Regions from separate parts of the Streptomyces sp. NPDC001903 genome, predicted to be linked through region 1. Evidence: riboswitches for the same ligand, from Rfam matches in the RefSeq annotation. Region 1 holds a riboswitch; the other holds the start of a gene.
What was found. Region 1 has a riboswitch for cobalamin ahead of ACFYZS_RS02820 (energy-coupling factor ABC transporter permease). Riboswitches for the same ligand answer to the same signal wherever they lie in the genome.
Positions count from the first base shown of each region.

Region 2: linked by a shared signal. The riboswitch ahead of cobN (cobaltochelatase subunit CobN) and the one ahead of ACFYZS_RS02820 (energy-coupling factor ABC transporter permease) in region 1 are both predicted to bind cobalamin.

Region 1 is NZ_JBIASZ010000001.1:605,857-611,695, reverse strand. Features, by position in the region: gene ACFYZS_RS02830 (SsgA family sporulation/cell division regulator) at 1-279, shown strand, start outside; gene ACFYZS_RS02825 (hypothetical protein) at 397-897, shown strand; cobalamin riboswitch at 968-1,192, shown strand; gene ACFYZS_RS02820 (energy-coupling factor ABC transporter permease) at 1,221-1,922, shown strand; gene ACFYZS_RS02815 (energy-coupling factor ABC transporter substrate-binding protein) at 1,928-2,308, shown strand; gene cbiQ (cobalt ECF transporter T component CbiQ) at 2,312-3,061, shown strand; gene ACFYZS_RS02805 (energy-coupling factor ABC transporter ATP-binding protein) at 3,058-3,879, shown strand; gene ACFYZS_RS02800 (PadR family transcriptional regulator) at 3,917-4,462, shown strand; gene ACFYZS_RS02795 (EF-hand domain-containing protein) at 4,527-4,739, opposite strand; gene ACFYZS_RS02790 (YncE family protein) at 4,819-5,839, opposite strand, start outside.
Region 2 is NZ_JBIASZ010000030.1:28,979-34,817, reverse strand. Features, by position in the region: gene cobN (cobaltochelatase subunit CobN) at 21-3,629, opposite strand; cobalamin riboswitch at 3,662-3,799, opposite strand; gene cobG (precorrin-3B synthase) at 3,938-5,254, shown strand; gene ACFYZS_RS38500 (precorrin-8X methylmutase) at 5,251-5,839, shown strand, end outside.

The DNA of each region.
Region 1 (5,839 bases):
GGGATGCACCTGGCGCACTGGGTGTTCTCCCGGGACCTGCTGCTCGACGGGGAGACCCGCGCGACGGGCGAGGGGGACGTCCGGGTGTGGCCGCGCTGGCAGGGCGGGGAACCGCGGGTCTTCCTCGCCTTCACCAACGGTGCGCAGAGCTGCGTGGTGTCCGCCCGGGCGAAGGACGTACGGGTGCTGTGCCGGCGGCTGGTCGCGCTGGTGCCGCGGGGCGAGGAGCGGCGGCACTACGACCTCGACGCCGAGCTGAGCACCCTCCTGCCCCGGTAGAGCCCCATCTGAGAGGCTTTCTTTTGGTTTGGTGCGTTTTGGGTGCAACCATGAGCCTGCCGGGAGCGTCCTCGGCAGTGACACCGGTCCCCGTCTCCGAAGAATCAGGGGGACGTCATGAACCACCTCCGCCACCGGCGGCTCGTGGCCCTCGCCACAGGTGCGCTGCTCACCGCCGGGATCACCCTCGCCGCGCCGGCCTCCGCCGCCGTCCGGCCCACGCCGCTCGTCGTGAACGCCCGCTGGGGCGGACACTGCACGTACGACCGCATCGTCATCGACCTGCGGGGGTACGTCCCCCAGGCCACGGTCACCCGCGTTCCCCGGCTGGTCCACGACGGGTCCGGCGCGCCGGTCCCGCTGGCCGGGAAGCACTTCCTCCAGATCCGACTGCACCCCGCCGAGGCGCACGACCGCGCGGGCGACAGCACGTACCGCGGACCGAAGCTGGTCAAGATCCATCTGCCGCGACTGAAGGGCCTCGCCCTGACCGGCGACTTCGAGGGGTACGTGACCTTCGGCGCCGCCTTCGACGGCAAGCCCTCCTACCGCTCCTTCACACTGCACGCGCCCGAGCGGTTCGTGCTGGACGTCGCGCACCGCGACGTGTGCCGCTGAGGGCCGGGCGGGCGGGCGCCCCCGGGCGCCCCGGCGTGCGCGCCGGGTTGGTACAGGTCCGTCCGTCCGACTAGGGTCAACGGGCCTTGGTGTTCGGGAAACCGGTGGGAAACCGGTGCGGCCCTCGCCACTGTGAACGGGAAGTCCGGCTCCACTCTCCCCCAGACTCCGTCCGGGAGGTGCCCCCATCGGGAAGCCACTGGGCGGAGCGGAAGGATCCGCGCCGCCCGGGAAGGCGGAGCCAGGGCATCAGCACCCGTGAGCCAGGAGACCGGCCGGGGCGCGTTGTCCATCCACGAGGTGCTGGAGAGGTCTCCCCACTCATGCATATAGCCGAGGGGTTCCTACCCCCTTTGCACGCGGTCGCCTGGGGCGCCGCGTCCGCTCCCTTCGTCGTCCACGGTGTCCGCGCCCTCACCCGTGAGGTGAAGGCGAACCCGGAGAGCACGCTGCTGCTCGGCGCGTCCGGAGCGTTCACTTTCGTCCTGTCCGCCTTGAAGATCCCTTCCGTGACGGGCAGTTGCTCGCACCCCACCGGGACCGGACTCGGGGCCATCCTGTTCCGGCCGCCGATCATGGCGGTGCTCGGCACGATCACCCTGCTCTTCCAGGCACTGCTGCTGGCGCACGGCGGGCTGACCACCCTCGGCGCGAACGTCTTCTCGATGGCGATCGCCGGGCCGTGGGCCGGGTACGGGGTCTACCTGCTGCTGAAGCGCTTCGACGTCCCCCTGATGGTGACCGTCTTCTTCGGCGCCTTCTTCGCCGACCTGGTCACCTACTGCGTGACCTCCGTGCAGCTGGCGCTGGCCTTCCCGGACCCGGCTTCCGGGTTCCCGGGCGCGCTCGCGAAGTTCGGGGGCATCTTCGCCGTGACCCAGATCCCGCTCGCGGTGAGCGAGGGGCTGCTGACGGTGCTCGTGATGCGGCTGCTGATGCAGTCGAGCAAGTCGGACCTGGTCCGGCTGGGCGTGGCGAAGCTGAGCGGGCGCGGCGGGCAGAGCGAGCGGAAGGCGGCGGTCTGATGGGGATGAGCCGGAACGCGAAGATCAACTCCCTGCTGCTGCTCCTGGTGGCGGCGCTGGCGGTACTGCCGATCGCGCTCGGGATGGGCGAGGGCAAGGAGGAGCCGTTCACGGGCGCCGACGCGCAGGCGGAGTCGGCGATCACCGAGCTGAAGCCGGACTACGAGCCGTGGTTCTCGCCGCTGTACGAACCCCCCTCCGGGGAGGTGGAGTCGGCCCTGTTCGCCCTCCAGGCGGCGCTGGGCGCGGGCGTGCTCGCGTACTACTTCGGCGTCCGCAAGGGCCGCCGCCAGGGCGCTGCGCTCGCCGCCGCCGCGGGCCCTGCGGACACCGCCGGGGCGTCCGCTGCCGCCGGGGCGGCCGACACGGCCGCCGCGGAGTCGTAGGCGGTGCTGCCGATCGACGTGGCCGCGCACGGGAGCCGGTGGCGGCGCCGGCATCCGCTGGAGAAGGCCCTGCTGGGGCTCGGGCTGACGGTCACGGCCGTGTGCCTGCCGCCCTGGCCCGGCGGGCCGCTGGTCGCCGCCGCCACGCTCGCCGTGCTGCTCGGCCCGGCCGGCGTGGCCGGGCGGCAGCTGTGGCGGGCCTTCAGGATCCCGCTGGGCTTCTGCTTCACCGGCGCGCTGCCGCTGCTGGTCGCCGTCGGCGGGCCGGCCGGGTTCGTCTCGCTCGCGCCCGACGGCCCCCGGCATGCGGCGGAGCTGCTGCTGCGGACCTCGGCGGCCTCCCTCGGCGTGCTGCTGTTCGCCTTCACCACGCCCGTCTCGGACGTGCTGCCCCGGCTGGTCCGGGCCGGGGTCCCGGCGCCGGTGGTGGACGTGGCCCTGGTCATGTACCGCATCGGCTTCCTGCTGCTGGACTCGATGGCCCAGGTACGGCGCGCCCAGGCGGCCCGGCTGGGCCAGTCCGGGCGGGCGGCGGTATGGCGTTCGCTCGCCGGGCTCGCCGCGACCTCCTTCGTACGGGCCTTCGATCGCGCGGCGCGGCTCCAGGACGGCCTGGCCGGGCGCGGCTACAACGGCGCGCTGCGGGTCCTCGTACCCGAGGCGGCCCTGTCCTGGCGGTTCCTGGCGGCCTCGGGGGCACTGCTGGCGGCCCTGATCACCCTGACCCTCACCCTGAAGGGGCTCTACCTGTGAACCCGTTGGTGGAACTGGCCGGCGCCGGCTACGCGTACGAGGACGGACCCGCGGTCCTGGCCGACGTGGACTTCTCCATCGCCGAGGGCCGGGCGCTGGTCCTGCTGGGCCGCAACGGCAGCGGCAAGACCACGCTGATGCGGCTGCTGAGCGGGGGCCTGCGGCCCGGCTCGGGCGCGCTGCGCCTCGACGGCGCGGCGGTCTCGTACGACCGGGCGGGGCTGATCCGCCTGCGCACGGCGGTGCAGCTGGTGGTCCAGGACCCGGACGACCAGCTGTTCGCGGCCTCGGTGGAGCAGGACGTCTCCTTCGGCCCGATGAACCTGGGGCTGGCGGCGGAGGAGGTGCGCGCCCGCGTGGACTCGGCGCTCGCCGCGCTGGACATCACGGCGCTGCGGGACCGGCCGACGCACCTGCTCTCGTACGGCCAGCGCAAGCGCGCGGCGATCGCGGGGGCGGTGGCGATGGCTCCGCGGGTGCTGATCCTGGACGAGCCGACGGCGGGGCTCGACCCGGACGGGCAGGAGCGCCTGCTGGACGTCCTGGCCCGGCTGCGCGCGGCCGGCACCACGGTGGTCATGGCCACGCACGACGTGGACCTGGCGGTCCGCTGGGCCGACGACGCGGCGGTCCTGACCCCGTCGGGCATCCGCACGGGCCCGGCGCAGACCCTCCTGTCGGATCCGGAGCTCCTGGCCGCGGCCGGTCTGCGCCAGGCCTGGTCCCCGGCGGTGACGGCCCTCCTGCGCGCCCACGCCCTGCTGCCCCCGCACGCCCCGGGCCCGAAGACCCCGGAGGCCCTGGCCGCTTGGCGGTAGCCGTGTCCGCGGCCCGCCGCATCCCTAGGATGGCGGCATGTCGCTGCCGCACGCCATCCTCACCGCCCTGATGGAGAAGCCCTCGTCGGGGCTGGAGCTGACGCGGCGGTTCGACAAGTCGATCGGGTACTTCTGGTCCGCGACGCACCAGCAGATCTACCGCGAGCTCGGGCGGCTGGAGGAGGCCGGACTGATCCGGGCGCTGCCCAGCGAGGTGCCCGTACGGGGGCAGAAGAAGCAGTACGAGGTCCTGGACGCGGGCAGCGCCGAGCTCGCGCGGTGGGTCGGCGAGCGCCAGGACCCGAAGGCCGTCCGGGATCCGCTGCTGCTGCGGATCCGGGCCGCGGCCGTGGTGGGGCCGCAGGGGCTGGCCGCGGAGCTGCGGCGCCATCTGGAGCTGCACCGGCGGCAGCTGGCGGTCTACGAGGCCATCGAGGAGAAGGACTTCCCGCCGGGGCGGGACTCCGAGGAGGACCGGCTGCGCCGGCTCGTCCTGCACGGCGGCACCGGCCTCGAGACGTTCTGGCTGCGCTGGCTGGAGGAGGCCCTGGCCGAGGTCGAGGACATGGAGGACACGGCCTGAGCGGCGCGCAGCCCCCGCCCGCCCGGCAGGAGGGCGGTGCGGGGGCTGCGCGGGGCCGGCTGGCCTACTTGTTCAGGGCGGCCCAGAACTCGTCGAAGCTCATGCGGCCGTCGCCGTTCGCGTCCTTGGCGGCGATCACGGCGTCCGCGACGGAGCCGGTGACGAACGCGTCGCCCATCGCCTTCATGGCCGCGCTGTACTCGTCCGCCGTGACGAAGCCGTCACCGTCCGCGTCGAACTTGCCGAACGTCGCCCGCGCGCTCTCGATGTCAGCCACTGGGATCCACCCCTTCTCGGTGCTTGTTGACCGGCCAAGGGTAGCTGCACTCCTGCGCTGCTCCGTCCGTGGGCCGCGTCTAGCGGAAGATGCCCGTGTGGCCGAGCGAGTAGCGGCCCGGCTGCGGGTAGACGGCCAGGCCGTGGGGGCCGCCGCCCACCGGGATCTTGGCGAGCTGCTGCCCGGTCGCCGTGTCGATCGCGTAGACCTCGGAGTTGTAGCGGCCCGACAGCCACAGCACCTTCCCGTCGGCGGAGACGCCGCCCATGTCAGGGCTGCCGCCGTTCGGCAGCTCCCACTTCTTCGTGAGCCTGTTCTGCTTGAAGTCGAAGACGGAGATGCTGCCCTCGCCCCGGTTGGAGATGTACATCTCCCTGGAGTCGCGGCTCACGTACAGGCCGTGCGTGCCCTTCCCGGTGGGCAGCAGCTTGGGGATGTCGAACTTGTCCCCGCTGAGCACCCACATGCCGTCCGCCATCATGTCGGCGACGTAGAAGGTCTTCCCGTCCGGGGAGACCTTCACGTCCTGCGGCATCGCGCCCTCGAACGGCAGCTTCTGCTGGCCGACGACCTCCATCCGCTCGGTGTCGACCTTGAGCAGCTCGCCGGAGAACTCGCAGCTCACGATGAAGTACCGGCCGTCGGCGGAGAAGTCCGCGTGGTTGACCCCGAAGCAGGTCACCGGGACGGTCTTCACCCGGTTCATCGTGTGCGGGTCGCGGAAGACCAGCTCGCGGTCCATGGAGGCCATCACGACGGCGTACTTGCCGTTCGGCGTGAAGTACAGGTTGTACGGGTCGTGCACCTCGACCGGCTCGCCCGCCTCGCCCGTGGCCGGGTTGATCGGGGTGAGCGTGTGGCCGCGGTTGTTGTTGACCCACAGGGTCTTCATGTCCCAGGACGGGACCACGTGCTGGGGCTGGATCCCGACCGGGATGGTGTCGATGACCTTGTAGGTCTTCGGGTCGATGACGGACACCGTGTTGGAGGTGGTGTTCGGCACGTAGACCCGCGAGGGGAAGCCCCTGACCAGCGGCGAGAGGTTGTTCGGCCGGTCGGCCGCGTACACGTCCTTCGGGTCGAGGAGCGGCGGCATGCCG
Region 2 (5,839 bases), on a different contig from region 1:
TGCGGGCGCCGCGGAGCGGACTACTCCGAATCGGCCTCGAGGTTGCCTTCCGTGTCCAGGTAGACCTGGCGCAGGGATTCGAGGATCCGGGGGTCCGGCTTCTCCCACATGCCGCGGGACTCGGCCTCCAGGAGGCGTTCCGCGATGCCGTGCAGGGCCCAGGGGTTGGCCTCCTCCAGGAAGGCGCGGTTGGTCGGGTCCAGGACGTACGTCTCCGTCAGCTTGTCGTACATCCAGTCCGCCACCACGCCCGTCGTGGCGTCGTAGCCGAAGAGGTAGTCCACCGTCGCGGCCAGCTCGAAGGCGCCCTTGTAGCCGTGGCGGCGCATCGCCTCGATCCACTTCGGGTTCACCACGCGGGCGCGGAAGACGCGGGACGTCTCCTCCACCAGCGTGCGGGTCTTGACCGTCTCCGGGCGGGTCGAGTCGCCGATGTACGCCTCCGGGGCCGTGCCCCGCAGCGCGCGGACCGTGGCCACCATGCCGCCGTGGTACTGGAAGTAGTCGTCCGAGTCGGCGATGTCGTGCTCGCGGGTGTCCGTGTTCTTCGCGGCCACCGTGATCCGCTTGTACGCCGTCTCCATCTCCTCGCGCGCCGCCCGGCCCTCCAGGCCGCGGCCGTACGCGTAGCCGCCCCAGACCGTGTAGACCTCCGCGAGGTCGGCGTCCGTACGCCAGTCGCGGGAGTCGATCAGCTGGAGGATGCCGGCGCCGTACGTGCCCGGGCGCGAGCCGAAGATACGGGTGGTCGCGCGGCGCTCGTCACCGTGGACGGCCAGGTCGGCCTGCGCGTGGGCCCGGACGAAGTTCTCCTGCGCGGGCTCGTCCAGCCCCGCCGCCAGTCGTACCGCGTCGTCCAGCAGGCCGATGACGTGCGGGAAGGCGTCGCGGAAGAAGCCCGAGATGCGCAGGGTCACGTCGATGCGGGGGCGGCCCAGCTCGTCGAGCGGGATCGGCTCCAGGCCGGTGACGCGGCGCGAGGCCTCGTCCCAGACCGGGCGGACGCCCAGCAGGGCGAGGGCCTCGGCGACGTCGTCGCCGGAGGTGCGCATCGCGCTCGTGCCCCACAGCGACAGGCCGACGGAGGCCGGCCACTCGCCGTTGTCCGTGCGGTAGCGGGTGAGGAGCGAGTCGGCCAGTGCCTGGCCCGTCTCCCACGCGAGGCGGGAGGGGACGGCCTTCGGGTCGACGGAGTAGAAGTTCCGGCCCGTGGGCAGGACGTTGACCAGGCCGCGGAGGGGGGAGCCCGAGGGACCCGCCGGGACGAAGGCGCCGTCCAGCGCGCTCACCACGTGCGCGATCTCGTCCGTCGTGCCGGCCAGGCGCGGGACGACCTCGCGGGCCGCGAAGTCCAGGACCGCCGCGACGTCCGCGGAGTGGTCCGCGGCGACCGTGGCCACCGCCTCCGGCGCCCAGTCGGCGTCCTCCATCGCCTGGACCAGCGCGCGGGCCGCCTCCTCCGCCTCGTCGGCGGTCGTCCGGGTGGCCGCGGACTCGTCCAGGCCGAGCGCCTCGCGCAGGCCGGGCAGGGCCGTCGTGCCGCCCCAGATCTGGCGGGCGCGCAGGATCGCGAGGACCAGGTTGACCCGGGCGTCGCCGGTCGGAGCGCCGCCCAGGACGTGCAGACCGTCGCGGATCTGGGCGTCCTTGACCTCGCACAGCCAGCCGTCGACGTGCAGCAGGAAGTCGTCGAATCCGTCGTCGTCCGGACGCTCCTCCAGCCCCAGGTCGTGGTGGAGCTTCGCGGCCTGGATCAGCGTCCAGATCTGTGCGCGGATCGCCGGAAGCTTCGCCGGGTCCATCGCGGAGATCTGCGCGTACTCGTCCAGGTGCTGCTCCAGGCGTGCGATGTCGCCGTACGACTCCGCGCGCGCCATCGGGGGCACCAGGTGGTCGACCAGCGTCGCGTGCACGCGGCGCTTGGCCTGGGTGCCCTCGCCCGGGTCGTTGACCAGGAACGGGTAGATCAGCGGCAGGTCGCCGAGCGCCGCGTCGGGCGCGCAGGCCGCCGACAGGCCGGCGTTCTTGCCCGGCAGCCACTCCAGGTTGCCGTGCTTGCCCAGGTGGATCATCGCGTCGGCGCCGAAGCCGCCGTCCTGCGCGCTCGCCTGGATCCAGCGGTACGCGGCCAGGTAGTGGTGCGAGGGCGGCAGGTCCGGGTCGTGGTAGATCGCGATCGGGTTCTCGCCGAAGCCGCGCGGCGGCTGGATCAGGATGAGCAGGTTCCCGCGGCGCAGCGCCGCGAGGACGATGTCGCCCTCCGGGTTGGCCGAGCGGTCCACGAACATGTTGCCCGGGGCCTCGCCCCAGTGCTCCTCGACGCTGCCCCGCAGCTCGGCGGGGAGCTCGGCGAACCACCGCTTGTAGTCGGCCGCGGGGATCCGGACCGGGTTGCGGGCCAGCTGCTCCTCGGTCAGCCAGTCCTGGTCGTGGCCGCCGGCCTCGATCAGGGCGCGGATCAGCTCGTCGCCGTCGCCCGAGACCAGGCCCGGGATCTCCTCGACGGGGCCGAAGTCGTAACCGCCCGCGATGAGCGTGCGCAGCAGCTCCACGGCGCTGGCCGGGGTGTCGAGGCCGACCGCGTTGCCGATGCGGGAGTGCTTGGTCGGGTACGCGGACAGGACGAGCGCGATCTTCTTGTCGCGGCGCTCGATGTGCCGCAGCCGGGCGTGCCGCACGGCGATGCCGGCGACGCGGGCGGCGCGCTCGGGATCGGCCACGTACGAGGGCAGTCCGTCCTCGTCGAGCTCCTTGAAGGAGAACGGGACCGTGATCAGGCGGCCGTCGAACTCGGGCACGGCGACCTGCGTCGCGGCGTCGAGCGGGGACAGGCCCTCGTCGTTCTCCTCCCAGGCGCTGCGCGAGCCGGTCAGGCACAGGGCCTGCAGGATCGGCACGCCGAGGGCGGCGAGCGCGCCCGCGTCCCAGGACTCGTCGTCCCCGCCGGCCGAGGCGGTGGCGGGCTTGGTGCCGCCGGCCGCGAGCACCGTGGTGACGATCGCGTCCGCCGACTCCAGTTCGGCGATCAGCTCCGGCTCCGGGCTGCGCAGGGAGGACACGTACAGCGGTACGGGCGTCCCGCCGGTCTCCACGATGGCGTCGCACAGCGCGTGCACGAAGGCGGTGTTGCCGCTCATCTGGTGGGCGCGGTAGTACAGCACGGCGATGCGCGGGCCGTACGGGCGCACCGGGGTGCGCTCCAGCGGGCCCCAGGTGGGCGCCGCGGCGGGCGGCTCGAAGCCGTGGCCGGTGAGCAGCACGGTGTCGGACAGGAAGCGGGCCAGCTGGTCGAGGTTGGCGGGGCCGCCGTGGGCGAGGTAGCCGTGCGCCTCGGCGGCGATGCCGATCGGGACCGTCGAGGCCTCCATCAGCTGGGCGTCCGGGGCCTGTTCGCCGGTGAGGACGACCACCGGGCGGGTCTGGGTCGGCGCCAGGAGCAGGTCGAGCCCGTCCTGCCAGGCGCGCAGCCCGCCGAGGAGGCGTACGACGACCAGGTCGACGCCGTCGAGCAGGGCGGGGAGGTCTTCGAGGGGAAGGCGGGAGGGGTTCGCGAACCGGTACGGCACGGGGCCGTCCGCGGCGCGGGCGCTGAGCAGATCGGTGTCGGACGTCGACAGCAGCAGGATCATGCGGCGGCATGCCTTCCTCGGGGTTTCCGCGCCCCGGGCAGTGAGGACAGCGGGAGTTCCTGACTCACCCGGCGGATCGCTCCGCGGGTTCACAGTGGCGGGACCGCGCCGGATTCGCACCGGGCTTCCTCCCAGCGGGCCACGTGGCTCCGCCGGTGGTCATCTTAGGTGGCGTTCTCCCTGGCCGGGAGTGGGGGTGTCCGACGCCCGCGGAGCGGATCGGGGCAGGTCGGGCGGAGGGTGGGGCGCGGGGGCGGGTGGTGACGGACACAGGCCGGGGTCGGGCAATCGTGGGTATGCTCGCCGCCATGCCGCCCCAGCCCCCTTCCGCCGCATCGCGGGACGAACCGGTCATACGTGACCGCGGTGACGCCTGCCCCGGTGCGCTGCGGCTGCACGCGGCGGACGACGGGCACCTGGCCCGGATCCGGATACCCGGCGGGATGCTCGACGCGGGCGCGGCCCTGCTCCTGGCCGATGCGGCGGACCGGCTCGGCGACGGGCACATCGACCTCACCTCGCGGGGCAACGCGCAGCTGCGCGGGCTCGGTGCGAGCTGCGGGGGCGAGCTGCAGGGCGTGCTCGTACGGGCCGGGCTGCTGCCCGCGCCCACCCACGAGCGGGTCCGCAACATCGTCGCCTCGCCGCTGACGGGCCTGGACCGGCGGGCGCTGCCCGACGTCGCGCCCTGGGTGGCGGAGCTGGACCGGCTGCTGTGCGCGAGCGCGCCGGCGGCCGGGCTGTCCGGGCGCTTCCTGTTCGCCCTCGACGACGGCCGCGGGGACGTCACCTCGCTCGACGCCGATGTGAACCTGGCCGCCGCCGGGGACGGGGACCGGGCCCTGCTGTGGACGGCCGACCCGGCGGACGCCCTGCTGGTGGCCGCCGCCGACGGTCCGCGGGCCGCGCTCGCGGCCGCCGGGTACTTCCTGGACGCCGTCCGCCGGGCCGGTACCCGGGCCTGGCGGGTGTCGGAGCTTCCTGCCGAACAGGCCATGCTTTCCGAGGAGTTGGCTGCACGACTCGCCGCCTCCGGTATCCCGGCCGCCGTCGTACGGGACCGCGCCGCCCCGAGCGGACCGCCCCCCGAGCCGGGTGTGGTCGAGGGCCCCGAAGGCGCCGCCGCGCTCAGCGTGTTCGCGCCGCTGGGCCGCCTCACCACCGCCCAGTGGCGCCGGCTGGCCGGGCTCACGGGCCGGCTCCGCCTGACCCCTTGGCGCGGGATCGTCGTCCCCGGCCTGCCCGCCGGAGCCGCCGCGGGCGCGCTCGCCGAGCTCGCCGCGGCCGGGCTCGTGACCGCTCCCGGCGATCCCTGGCGGTCCGTCACCGCCTGTACCGGGAAGCCGGGTTGCGCGAAATCCCGCGCGGACGTACGCGCCGACGCGCGCGCCGTCGTGGTGCAGGCGGCACCGGGCACCCGCCCGCTGCCCGTGCACTGGTCCGGCTGCGAACGCCGGTGCGGGCACCCCCGCGGCACCGCCTGGGCCGACGTGGTCGCCACCGCCGACGGGTACGACCTGACCGCGACCGGCCGCGCCCCGCTCCGGGGCGTCCCGGCCTCCGAACTTCCCGCGGCCCTCGCGGCCGTACGCCGTACCACCTCCCACGACGCAGCGAAGAAATGAGCGAGTACACAGTGTTCGAGTACGAGAAGGACGGCGCGGCGATCTACCGCCAGTCCTTTGCCACGATCCGCGCCGAGGCGGACCTCTCCGGGCTGCCCGCCTCCGTCGCCCAGGTCGCGGTGCGCATGATCCACGCCTGCGGAATGACCGACCTGCCCCAGGACCTCGGCTACACCCCGGACGTCGTGCTCCGCGCGCGGGCCGCGCTGCACGCCGGCGCGCCGATCCTCTGCGACGTGCAGATGGTCGCCAGCGGTGTCACCCGCAAGCGGCTGCCCGTGGACAACGAGGTGATCTGCACCCTGTCCGACCCGGCCGTCCCGGCCCTCGCCGCCAAGATGGGCACCACGCGCAGCGCCGCCGCCCTCGAGGTCTGGCGCGACCGCGGCCTGCTGGAAGGCTCCGTGATCGCCGTCGGCAACGCGCCGACCGCCCTGTTCCGGCTGTTGGAGATGATCGAGGAGGGCGCCCCGCGCCCCGCCGCCGTCATCGGCGTCCCGGTCGGCTTCATCGGCGCCGCCGAGTCCAAGGACGCGCTCGCCGCCCACGCCTCCGGGCTCGACCACCTGATCGTGCGCGGCCGGC